DNA from 2 places in the Thauera sp. GDN1 genome. Region 1 is predicted to be linked to the other one. Evidence: predicted binding sites of a transcription regulator. Region 1 holds the regulator's gene; the other holds the start of a gene.
What was found. The regulator HrcA, encoded in region 1, represses chaperone genes, less so after heat shock. The targets are predictions, from matches to a motif close to TNTTAGCACTCNNNGNCNNNGAGTGCTAANA.

Region 1 (6,521 bases):
GGCTTGAGCCACTCGGCCTTGCCGAAGCGCGACTGGAAGGTCACCAGCACGCGCTCGGGCTCGATGCCCAGCCCTTCGGCCACCAGGCGGCCGGTCTTGTGGCACTCGCAGTGGTAGGGATCGCCGAGCTCGAGCGAGCGCCGCGGCACGCCGTGGAAGCTCAGCAGCAGGCGTTCGGGCTCGCCATTGACCATCCAGTGCGCGCGCACGCTCTGTACCAGTGCGGCGATGTAGCCGGGGTGGTCGTGGAAGTTGCGCACGAAGCGGATCTCGGGCTGGTTGCGCCAGTGCGCCAGGCAGCGGCCGACCTCGTCGACCACCGTCGCCGAGGTGCTCGCCGAATACTGCGGGTAGAGCGGCAGCACCAGGATGCGGGTGCAGCCGCGCGCGCGCATGGCATTGAGCACGTCGGGGATCGAGGGCGCGCCGTAGCGCATCGCGTAGTCGATGTCGAGGTCGTCGTGCCCGGCCTTGGCCAGGTAGCCGGCCAGCAGCTTGGTCTGGCGTTCGGTATGGACCTTGAGCGGCGAGCCCTCGTCCATCCACACGCTCGCGTACTTCTTGGCCGAGGCCGCGGGGCGGGTGTTGAGGATGATGCCGTTGAGGATCGGCCACCACACCAGGCGCGGGATCTCCACCACGCGCGGGTCGGACAGGAACTGCTTCAGGTAGGGGCGCAGCGCGGCCGCGGTCGGCGCCGCCGGCGTGCCGAGGTTGACCAGGAGGACGCCCGTGCGGGCAGGGCTGCCGTGCTTGAACGGCGGTTCGGTCCAGTAGCGAGACATTCGAATCCTTGTTGGGGGTGGGCGCGGCCCGCCGCTGCCCTCAGTGCCGGGAGGAGAGGGCGTTCGACAGCAGGCGCGCGGTGATGTCTACGATCGGGATCACCCGGTCGTAGGCCATGCGGGTGGGGCCGATCACGCCCAGCGAGCCGACGATCCGGCCATCGACCTCGTAGGGCGCGGTGACCACGCTGCAGCCGTCGAGCGGCGCGAGGCCCGATTCGCCGCCGATGAAGATCTGCACGCCCTCGGCCTTGTTGGAGATGTCGAGCAGTTGCATCAGCCCGGTGCGCTGCTCGAAGAGCTTGAACAGCTCGCGCAGCCGCGACATGTTGGACGACAGGTCCTCGACGTCGAGCAGGTTGGTCTCGCCCGAGATCACGTAGTGGGTCGCGGTCTCCTCGGCGGCCTGCGCACCGGCATCGACGGTGGCCGTCATCAGCTCGGTCATGTCGCTGCGCAACTGGCGCAGTTCCTCGGTGAGGCGGCGGCGGATGTCGTCGAAGGACAGGCCGGCGAAGTGCTCGTTGAGGTAGCTGGCTGCGCCGTTCAGCTCGCTCGCGCTGTAGGCGCGGCGGGTGAGCAGGATGCGGTTCTGCACGTCGCCGGCGGTGGTGACGATGATCAGCAGGATGCGGTTCTCGGCCAGGCTGATGAACTCGAACTGGCGGATGCGCACCGCGTCCTTGCGCGGCGCGACCACCACGCCGGCGAACTGGGTCAGTTCCGACAGCAGGTGCGAGGCCGAGTTGATCAGGCGCTGCGGCTGGTCCGGCATGAGCTGGCCCTGCAGCGCCTGCACGCGTGCGCTTTCCAGCGGCTGCATGGTCAGCAGCGAATCGACGAAGAAGCGGTAGCCGCGCGCGGTCGGGATGCGGCCGGCCGAGGTGTGCGGGCTCGCGATGAAGCCCATCTCCTCGAGGTCGCTCATCACGTTGCGCACCGTGGCCGGTGACAGCTCCAGGCCGGAGTAGCGCGACAGCGCGCGCGATCCGACCGGCTGGCCGTCGGCGATGTAGCGTTCGATCAGGGTCTTGAGCAGGATCTGGGAGCGGGCGTCGAGGGAATTCATGGCAGGCAGCAATATAGCCCGGATTGTAAGAAAGCGCGCCGGCGCTTGCCAGCCGTCCGGGGCCGGCGGGCACGACAAGCCGGCCGGCGATTGTGGTTAAATCGGCGCTCATGAAGACCACATTCCGCACGATCGCCCTCATCGGCAAATACCAGAGCCCCGACGTCGCCGAATCGGTGCTGTCGATCGCCCGTCATCTGCGCGACCGCAACCTGTCGGTGCTGATCGAGCAGGGCACGGCGAGCGCGATCGGCGGGGCGCACGACTTCCCGGTCGCGAGCTACGAGCACATCGGCGTCGAGGCCGACCTCGCGGTGGTGATCGGCGGCGACGGCAGCATGCTGCACACCGCGCGCAGGCTGGTGGAGCACGGGGTGCCGCTGGTCGGCGTCAACCTCGGTCGCCTCGGCTTTCTCACCGACATCTCGCGCAGCGACGCCACGGTGCGCCTGACCGAGATGCTCGACGGCGCCTACACCGAAGAGAACCGCTTCATGCTCGATGCCGAGGTGTTGCGCGGCGGCGAGCGCGTGTTTCATACCCTCGCCCTCAACGACGTGGTGGTGAACAAGGGCGATCTGGGGCGCATGATCGAATTCGAGTTGCTGATCGACGGAGAGTTCGTCTATGCGCAGCGTTCCGACGGAATGATCGTATCGACACCCACCGGTTCCACCGCCTATGCGCTGTCGGCCAACGGCCCCATCCTGCATCCGAGCGTCGGCGGCATCGCGCTCGTGCCGCTGTGTCCGCACGCGCTGACCGCGCGCCCGATCACGCTGCCGGATTCGTGCACGATCGAGATCGTGATGCTGCCGCCGCAGGATGCGCGCGTGCATTTCGACGGCCAGACGCGCTTCGACCTGCGCGCCGGCGACTGCGTGCGGCTCAAGCGCTCGCCGCGTTCGCTGCGCCTGCTGCATCCGCAGGGCTACAGCTACTTCGCGATGCTGCGCCAGAAACTGCACTGGAGCGCGACGCCGCGGGTGTGAGCGCCGGGCGATCCCGTCGCCCACGCCGTGCCCGCGCCACGCTTCCGAACCCCGTTCGTCCCCGATTCCTTCCCGATCCGTCCCCGCCATGCTCCGCAGCCTGACCATTCGTGACTTCGTTATCGTCGATCGGCTCGAACTCGAGTTCGACGCCGGCTTCGGCGTGCTCACCGGCGAGACCGGGGCCGGCAAGTCCATCCTGCTCGACGCGCTCGGGCTGGTGCTCGGCGGCCGCGGCGAGGCCGGCATGGTGCGCAGCGGACGCGAGCGCGCCGACGTCGCCGCCGAGTTCGACGTGCCGGCCGACGGCGCGCTGGCGGCCTGGCTCGCGGAGCAGGAGCTGCCGGCGGAGGAGGGCATGGTGATCCTGCGCCGCACGATCGACGCCGGCGGGCGCAGCCGGGCGTGGATCAACGGCAGCGCGGTCACCCTGGCGCAGCTGCGCAGCGCGGGCGAATGGCTCGCCGACATCCACGGCCAGCACGCCCACCACGCGCTGCTGCGCGCCGACGCGCAGCGCACGCTGGTCGACGTCCAGGCCGGTGCGGCGCCGCTCGCCGCCGAGGTCGCCCGCCTGCATCGCGAATGGCAGCGCCTGCTGCGCCTGCAGCGCGAGGCCGAGGCCGATTCGGCCAGCTCGGCGCGCGAGCGCGAGCTGCTGGCCTGGCAGCTGAAGGAGCTCGACGACCTCGGTTTCGACCCCGAGGCCTGGCAGGAGCTCAACGCCGAGCACAGCCGCCTCGCCCATGCGGCGAGCCTGATCGAAGGCGCCGACGAGACCCTGGCCGCGCTCGGCGAGGGCGACCTGGCGGTATGCACCGTGCTGCGCCATCTGGATGCGCGCATCGCGGCGCTGGCCGACTACGATCCCGGACTCGCCGACGCGCGCGAGCTGCTCGGCGCCGCCGCGATCCAGGCCGACGAGGCGCTGTACGCGCTGCGTCGCTACCGTGATCGCCTCGACCTCGATCCGCAGCGCCTGGCCGAGCTCGAGCAGCGCATCGCGACCGTCATGGACGCTGCGCGCAAGCATCGCGTCGCCCCCGAGGCCCTGCCCGAACTCCTCTGCCAGTGGCGCGAGCGCCTGGAGGCGCTGGAGGCGAGCGCCGACCCGGCCCGCCTCGCGGCCGCCGCGGCCGCCGCGGAGAAGGCCTTCGCCGGGTCGGCCGCGAAACTGTCCGCCATGCGTGCGCCGGCCGCGCGCCGGCTCTCGGAGGAGATCACCGAGGCGATGCAGACGCTGGCGATGGCCGGCGGCCGCTTCGAGGTCGCGCTCGAAGCCTGCGAGCCCTCGGCCACGGGTGTGGAAAGCGTCGAGTTCCGCGTCGCCGCCAACCCCGGCCAGCCGCTGCGCAGCCTGGCCAAGGTGGCCTCGGGCGGCGAGCTGTCGCGCATCGGCCTCGCCATCCAGGTCATGGCCAGCCGCGACACCGCGGTGCCCACGCTGGTGTTCGACGAGGTCGACGTCGGCATCGGCGGCCGGGTGGCCGAGATCGTCGGCAAGCTGCTCGCCCGCCTCGGGCGCGACCGCCAGGTGCTGTGCGTCACCCATCTGCCCCAGGTCGCTGCGTGCGCCGACTGGCAGTGGCGGATCGCCAAGCGCGAGCAGGGCGGGGAAACGGTCAGCGAGGTCACGCCGCTCGACGACGCGGCGCGCACCGAGGAGATCGCCCGCATGCTGGGCGGCGTCAACATCACCGCCACCACGCGCGAGCACGCCGCGGAGATGCTCGGTCAGCGCTGAGTCTGCAGCCCGCTGCGACTCCCCCCGGAAACTCCCCGTGGGAGCGGCGGCAGCCGCGAAGAGGTGCAGGGGGTGCAGGGCCGCGGGGGTTCGCGGCTGCCGCCGCTCCCACAGTGCCCCGCGCCGGTCATTCCCCGCTTTCGCGGTTCGGACAGTTCTCGCGGGTGCAGTCGGCGTAGATGTAGAGCGCGTGGTCGCGGATGGCGAAGCCGCGCTCCTCGGCGATCTTGTTCTGGCGGCGCTCGATCTCGGCGTCGAAGAACTCCTCGACCTTGCCGCACTGCATGCACACCAGGTGGTCGTGGTGGCCGCCCTCGTTGAGCTCGAACACCGCCTTGCCGGACTCGAAATAGTGGCGTTCGAGCAGGCCGGCCTGTTCGAACTGGGTCAGCACGCGGTAGACCGTGGCCAGGCCGATGTCCATGCCCTCGTTCATCAGCGCGCGGTAGACGTCCTCGGCGGTGAGGTGGCGCTGTTCAGAGCTCTGAAAGAGGTCGAGGATCTTCAGGCGCGGATAGGTCGCCTTGAGACCGATGCTTTTCAGGTTCTTGGAGTTGTCGGACATGGGGGCCTGGATGAGATGGAAAAACGGTCCGTCGCCGGTGCCGGCCGCGCGCGGCGGTGCTGGGGAGGCGTTGTGTCAGGCGCCCGGCGAACCCGGCCTATGTTATATTTTTTACCCCTTTCTGAGAACTGCGACCCCGTCGCGCCAGGTCCCGTCCACTTCATGCGCTCCTATCTCGCTGCGGCCCTCGTCGCCTCCGGACTCGTCGCCGGCTGTTCCTTCGATTCCGTCGTCGGTGTGGTCGATCCCTACCGGATCGACATCCGCCAGGGCAATTACGTCGACCAGGAAATGCTCTCCCAGCTCCGTCGCGGCATGACGCGCGACCAGGTGCGTTACGTGCTGGGTTCGCCGCTCGTCGTCGACGTGTTCCGCAAGGACCGCTGGGACTACGTCTATCGCTTCCGTCCCGGTCGCGGCGACGTGCAACAGCGCGTGATCTCGCTGTATTTCGACGGCGACGTGCTCGACCGCGTGGAAGGCGACGTCGCGGTGGCGCAGGGCGGCGAGACGGGCGAGGCCGCCGCCGTGGCCGCACAGTCGCGCAGCCGCGTGGTCGAGATCCCGCCGCTCGAGGAAGACTGAACGCCGGGACTGGCCAGCGAGGCCGAGCGGCCCGCGTCGTCGCAGTCCCGCACCCCCATGAACGGTCCGGCCTCGCGCCGGCCTTGCTTTTTCAGGAAACCATTCCGATGTCCGAGGTTCGAGTCGCAATCGCCGGTGCATCCGGCCGCATGGGCAGGATGCTGATCGAGGCCGCCCTGAAGGAAGACGGCGTCGTGCTCGCGTCCGCCTTCGATCGTCCCGGCACCCCCTTCATCGGCCGCGACGCGGGCGAGCTCGCCGGCACGCACACCGGGGTCGCGATCGGCGACGACGCGGCCGTGGCCATCGCCGCCGCCGACTGCGTGATCGACTTCACCCGCCCCGAGGGCACGCTGGTGCATCTGGCGCTGGCGCGCGAGCTCGGCAAGGCCATGGTGATCGGCACCACCGGCTTCGACGCCGCCGGCAAGGCGACGATCGCCGAGGCCGCGCGCGACATCCCGGTGGTGTTCGCGCCCAACATGGCGGTCGGCGTCAATGCCGTGTTCCGCCTGCTCGAAGTCGCCGCGCGCATCCTGGCCGAAGGCTACGACGTCGAGGTCATCGAGGCCCATCACCGCTTCAAGGTCGACGCTCCGTCCGGCACCGCGCTGCGCATGGGCGAGGTGGTCGCGCGCGAACTCGGGCGCGACCTCGACGCGTGCGCGATCTACGGCCGCGAAGGCCACACCGGCGAGCGCAAGCCCGAGACCATCGGCTTCTCGACCATCCGCGGCGGCGACGTGGTCGGCGACCACACCGTGCTCTTCGCCGGCATCGG
Region 2 (6,521 bases), 400 kb from region 1:
TCAACGCGTCGGTCACCGTGACCGATGCCGATGGCGACACCGCGACCGACAGCATCGGCGTCGGCGGCGCGATCAGCTTCTATGACGACGGTCCGGCGGTCGATGTGACCGCGGTGGCCAGTTCGGTCAGCCTGGACGAGACGAACGCCTTCACCGGCGGCACGCCGGGCAGCTTCCCGATCACGGCGACGAGCGCCGATCCGGTGCTGTCCTTCACGTCCGACTTCGGTGCGGACGGGGCGGCGGCGAGCAACGCCACGACCTACGGCCTGTCGATCGTGGGCGACGGCGCGACGCTGCTCAAGACCGCGGTGGGCGACCAGGCGATCACGCTGGTGCAGACCAGCGCGACCACGATCACCGGCCAGTACGGCGCGGGTCTGACGGCCTTCACCGTGTCGATCGGGGCCGACGGCAAGCTGACGGTGACGCAGAGCGTCGCGCTCGAGCACACCACGGACGGCGGCACGGCGGCGGATCACAACGATGCGCTCACGCTGAACGGCCTGATCAACGCGTCGGTCACCGTGACCGATGCCGATGGCGACACCGCGACCGACAGCATCGGCGTCGGCGGCGCGATCAGCTTCTATGACGACGGTCCGGCGGTCGATGTGACCGCGGTGGCCAGTTCGGTCCGCCTGGACGAGACGAACGCCTTCACCGGCGGCACGCCGGGCAGCTTCCCGATCACGGCGACGAGCGCCGATCCGGTGCTGTCCTTCACGTCCGACTTCGGTGCGGACGGGGCGGCGGCGAGTGGCGCCACGACCTACGGCCTGTCGATCGTGGGCGACGGCGCGACGCTGCTCAAGACCGCGGTAGGCGACCAGGCGATCACGCTGGTGCAGACCAGCGCGACCACGATCACCGGCCAGTACGGCGCGGGTCTGACGGCCTTCACCGTGTCGATCGGGGCCGACGGCAAGCTGACGGTGACGCAGAGCGTCGCGCTCGAGCACACCACGGACGGCGGCACGGCGGCGGATCACAACGATGCGCTCACGCTGAACGGCCTGATCAACGCATCGGTCACCGTGACCGATGCCGATGGCGACACCGCGACCGACAGCATCGGCGTCGGCGGCGCGATCAGCTTCTATGACGACGGTCCGCGCGTGATCTCCCCGGACGCTGCGGTACTGTCCGACGCGGTCGGCCAGAGCCAATGGTTTGGTCTCGACCGTGACGACAGCGTGACTGACAACTATGGTGCCGATGGCGGTACGGTGCGCTTCAGTTCCGACCTCTCCAGCTATCCTGCACTGACGTCCGGGCTGCAGCCGATCAGCTATTCGCTCTCTCCCGACGGCCTTGTTCTGACGGCGTCCACGAGTGCCGGTACCGTATTCACGGTAACGCTCGATCCGGGCAACGCGCAGTATCAGGTGAACATGATCGGGACGGTGGATGGCGGTGTCACGACGATCGACTTCAACCAGCCGGGTTTGTACAACTTCACGGGTGGAAATGCCGCGTGGGCTGGGTTCAACACGCTTGCCAACGATGACAGCAATGACCTGCTGATTACCCCGATGATCAAGACCGGCGAGGTTTATGCGAGTGGCAGCACGGTGAATACCAACGCCACGAGTGGCGGCGTTGGAGCGGGCGGCTCCGTCGGAACGGGCGAAGCGATCCGAATCGATTTCGTGACCGATCTGACGGGTGACCCGGTCTCCGGAAAGCCTTACGTGGCCGGGGATCCGACCCATGACTTCGAGGGGCACTACACCACGAACGGCGCCTCCGCCCTTTTCTTGGGCATCTCCGGATCGAACCCGACGAGCAAGGTGCGGATTCGCGCTTATGACGACAACGATGGCGACAACGTCGTCGGGGATGGTGTGCAGGATTCGATCACGGCCGTCGGCGTCACTTACAACGGGCAGAGCCTGCTCGTATCCGTCGCTTCCATCGGCACGGCGGCAACGTCCTACACGATCGGCGGCAAGACATTCACCGTGCAGTTCATCGACGTCGATCCGACGGACGCAACGAAGTACGAAGTGACGATCGATGGCGTCGCGGGGGGTAGCAAAGACGGGACGCAGATCGCCACCTACACCGCGACCGGGTACTCGAGCCTCGAGTACTACCACGATGGCGGTCAGCCTTTCAGCGTCGGCGACTTCGGTGCCACGACCATCAACGAAGGGACGCCCGTCAGCTTCGGGCTGCCGATCGAAGTGGTCGACAACGACGGTGACTTCGCTTCGACGCAGATCAACGTCACCTTGATGCCGGAAGGCTTGCCGACGGCCGATTACTCGTCGAGCACGACCGGCGTCGACGAAGAGGCCACTGCAACGTCGCCGAACATCATCGGCTCCTCGCATGACGACTCGCTCACGGGCGACGAGGCTGACAATGTTCTGTATGGCGGGGCAGGTGGGGATGTGCTGGCAGGCGAGGGCGGCAACGACTATCTCATCGGCGGCGACGGCGACGACGAACTGACTGGCGGTCTGGGTAACGACATCCTCGATGGCGGCGTCGGCGCCGACACCTTCAAGTGGTCGCTCGCCGACGTGGGTGCGGGAGCGGTGCCCACTGATACGATCAAGGACTTCGACACCGCTGCCTACGGCGACGGTGGCGACCGCCTCGATCTGGGCGATCTGCTGGAAGGTCTGTCGGCGACCAACGAGAGTCTCGACAACTACCTCGACTTCTCCTACGACAGCGCGACGAACTCGACGACGATCTCGGTGCATTCGGGCGGGAGCGGAACGCCGGTCGATCAGGTCGTGGTGCTCGAGAACGTGGATCTGACCAACGGTGGGGCGCTGACCTCCGACCTGGCGATCATTTCCGACCTCATGACCAAGGGCAAGCTCATCACCGACTGACACCCTGACGGTGCGCCCGGCGGCCTTGCGGTCGCCGGGCTTTTTTTCGTCCGTACCCGGGAGGAAGGGGGCGTGCGCCCTTGCCTGGATCGGCCCAAAACTTTTTTCCGCCGGTCGCGCTTGAAATCCCCGAACCCCGTCCCTATTATTAGCACTCGTTGGCGATGAGTGCTAACAAGCCCCGCGGAAGCCGTCGGCTGCTCGCGAGGCTCACTGCAAATTTCGTCCTGCGGGTCCGTTCCCGCGAACCGATCAACCCAAACAGTTGAAACCAATCAGTTAGGAGAGAACTCGATGAAGATTCGTCCCCTGCACGATCGCGTGATCGTCAAGCGTCTGGAAGCCGAGCGCAAGACCGCCAGCGGCATCGTGATCCCGGACAGCGCCGGCGAGAAGCCCGATCAGGGCGAGGTCCTGGCCGTCGGCAACGGCAAGATCCTGGACGACGGCAAGGTCCGTCCGATGGCCGTCAAGGTGGGCGACAAGGTCCTGTTCGGCAAGTATGCCGGCCAGACCGTGAAGGTCGAAGGCGACGAGCTCCTCGTGATGCGCGAGGAAGACATCATGGGTGTGGTCGAGGCCTGAGCCTCCCGTCATCCCGAACAACGCTAGTCGAAACAATTCAGGAGTTCTGAAGAATGGCAGCTAAAGAAGTCAAGTTTGGTGATTCCGCCCGCGAGCGCATGGTCGCCGGCATCAACATCCTGGCCAACGCGGTCAAGGTGACCCTGGGCCCGAAGGGCCGCAACGTGGTGCTCGAGCGCTCGTTCGGCGCCCCCACCGTGACCAAGGACGGCGTCTCGGTCGCCAAGGAAATCGAACTGAAGGACAAGTTCGAGAACATGGGCGCGCAGATGGTCAAGGAAGTCGCTTCCAAGACCTCGGACATCGCCGGTGACGGCACCACGACCGCGACCGTGCTGGCCCAGTCGATCGTGCGCGAAGGCATGAAGTTCGTCGCCGCCGGCATGAACCCGATGGACCTCAAGCGCGGCATCGACAAGGCCGTCGTCGCCACCATCGAAGAGCTGAAGAAGCTGTCGAAGCCGTGCTCGACCAACAAGGAAATCGCCCAGGTCGGTTCGATCTCGGCCAACTCGGACAGCGACATCGGCGAGATCATCGCCCGTGCGATGGACAAGGTCGGCAAGGAAGGCGTGATCACCGTCGAAGACGGCAAGTCGCTGCAGAACGAACTCGACGTCGTCGAGGGCATGCAGTTCGACCGCGGCTACCTGTCGCCCTACTTCATCAACAACCCGGACAAGCAGGTCGCCATCCTCGAGCAGCCCTTCGTCCTGCTGTTCGACAAGAAGATCTCCAACATCCGTGACCTGCTGCCGGTGCTCGAGCAAGTCGCCAAGTCGGGCCGTCCGCTGCTGATCATCGCCGAAGACGTCGAAGGCGAAGCGCTGGCCACCCTGGTGGTGAACAACATCCGCGGCATCCTCAAGACCTGCGCCGTCAAGGCTCCGGGCTTCGGCGATCGTCGCAAGGCCATGCTCGAAGACATCGCCATCCTGACCGGCGGCCAGGTCATCGCCGAGGAAGTCGGCCTGACCCTCGAGAAGGCTACCCTGGACGACCTCGGCCAGGCCGCCCGCATCGAAGTCGGCAAGGAAAACACCATCATCATCGACGGCGCGGGCCAGGCCGAGCGCATCGAAGCCCGCGTCAAGCAGATCCGCGTGCAGATCGAGGAAGCCACCTCCGACTACGACCGCGAGAAGCTGCAGGAGCGCGTGGCCAAGCTGGCCGGCGGTGTGGCCGTGATCAAGGTCGGCGCCGCGACCGAAGTCGAGATGAAGGAGAAGAAGGCCCGCGTCGAGGACGCCCTGCACGCCACCCGCGCTGCGGTGGAAGAGGGCATCGTCCCCGGCGGCGGCGTCGCGCTGCTGCGCGCCCGCGCCAACCTGGGCGGCCTCAAGGGCGACAACCACGACCAGGACGCGGGCATCAAGATCGTGCTGCGCGCGATGGAGCAGCCGCTGCGCGAGATCGTCGCCAACGCCGGTGACGAAGCCTCGGTGGTGGTCAACAAGGTCGTCGAGGGTTCGGGCAACTTCGGCTTCAACGCCGCCACCGGCGAGTATGGCGATATGGTCGAGATGGGCGTGCTGGACCCGACCAAGGTCACCCGCACCGCGCTGCAGAACGCCGCGTCCGTCGCCGGTCTGATGCTGACCACCGACTGCATGGTCGGCGAGCTGGCCGAAGACAAGCCGATGGGTGGCATGCCCGACATGGGCGGCATGGGTGGCATGGGCGGCATGGGCATGGGCATGTAATTCGCCCGGCCCGGGACCCCGCGCGGGTCCCGCCCGCAAGCAACACGAAGAACGGCTCCGCAGTGCGGGGCCGTTCTTCGTTGACGCGCCCGCAGCGGGACGAACGCGGTCCCGCCGCCGCACGCAGGGCGCGGAAGCGTGGGATAATCCAGCGGTTTTCGAGGGAGAAAAGTCGGTGGGGAGCGCGCACGCCTGATCGAGCACGCACTCCCCGGAACGCCGCGGCAGAGACCGCCACGTTCCCGAAGACCGAGCAAAAGGAGAACAGCGGAGCCATTCTCGAAACCTCCGCTTACAACCAACTTACAGCCCGGAATCTATGCGTATCCTGTTGGCGGAAGACGATCCGGTGATCGCGGACGGCATATGTCGCGCGCTACGGCGCGGCGGCTGCGCGGTCGATCATGTAGCTGATGGCATGGAAGCGGATGCGGCGCTGGCGAGCCAGGTCTATGACCTGCTCATCCTCGATTTGGGCCTGCCGCGCATGAACGGCATCGACGTGCTCAAGCGCCTGCGCGCGCGCAAGTCGGCGCAGCCGGTGCTGATCCTGACCGCGCAGGATGGCGTCGACGACCGCGTTCGCGGCCTCGATGCCGGCGCCGACGACTACCTCACCAAGCCTTTCGCGCTGCCCGAGCTGGAGGCGCGCGTGCGTGCGCTGACCCGCCGCGGCACCGGCCAGCCGCGCTGCATCGAGATCGGCCAGCTGAGCTACGACCAGGCCGACCGCGTGGTGAAGATCGGCGGCCAGCTCATCGATCTGTCGGCGCGCGAGATCGGCCTGCTCGAGATCTTCCTGCTGCGCGTGGGGCGCCTGGTCAGCAAGGACCAGCTCGTCGACCACCTGTGCGGCTGGGGCGAGGAGGTGTCGAGCAATGCGATCGAGGTGTACGTGCACCGTCTGCGCAAGAAGCTCGAGGACAGCGGGGTGCGCATCGTGACCGTACGCGGCCTGGGGTACTGCCTGGAAAACCCCGATGCTGCCCCGGCGGCGAAAGTCTAAGCACGACAGGGGGAGCAATCCTCCGCGCAAGTCCGGGCCGCCGAACTCGCTGTTCGGCGAGATCCTGGACTGGATGCTCGCGCCGCTGCTGTTCCTGTGGCCGATCTCGATCATCGTCACCCACAACGTCGCCGACAACATCGCCAACCAGCCCTACGACCTGGCGCTGGCCGACAGCGCGCGCGCGCTGGCGCGCCTGGTGTCGGTGGAGGACGGCCAGGTCGTGGTGCATTTCCCCGCGCCGCCGCGCGCGCTGTTCCGCGCCGACCAGGACGACGTGGTGTATTACCAGGTGGCCGACGACCAGGGCACGATCATCACCGGCGATGCGGACATCCCCGCCGCGCCGGTGCCGGCCTCGCTGATCGGCGAGGA

Region 2: a site for HrcA is predicted at 2,999-3,029, ahead of groES (co-chaperone GroES). Genes of this name have one in related genera too.

What each region holds. Positions count from the first base shown of each region.
Region 1 is NZ_CP097870.1:1,539,326-1,545,846, forward strand. Features, by position in the region: gene hemH (ferrochelatase) at 1-785, opposite strand, end outside; gene hrcA (heat-inducible transcriptional repressor HrcA) at 826-1,854, opposite strand; gene CKCBHOJB_RS07040 (NAD kinase) at 1,965-2,846, shown strand; gene recN (DNA repair protein RecN) at 2,935-4,590, shown strand; gene fur (ferric iron uptake transcriptional regulator) at 4,718-5,155, opposite strand; gene CKCBHOJB_RS07055 (outer membrane protein assembly factor BamE) at 5,318-5,740, shown strand; gene dapB (4-hydroxy-tetrahydrodipicolinate reductase) at 5,848-6,521, shown strand, end outside.
Region 2 is NZ_CP097870.1:1,138,747-1,145,267, forward strand. Features, by position in the region: gene CKCBHOJB_RS05175 (retention module-containing protein) at 1-2,852, shown strand, start outside; gene groES (co-chaperone GroES) at 3,147-3,437, shown strand; gene groL (chaperonin GroEL) at 3,491-5,140, shown strand; gene CKCBHOJB_RS05190 (response regulator transcription factor) at 5,460-6,146, shown strand; gene CKCBHOJB_RS05195 (sensor histidine kinase) at 6,121-6,521, shown strand, end outside.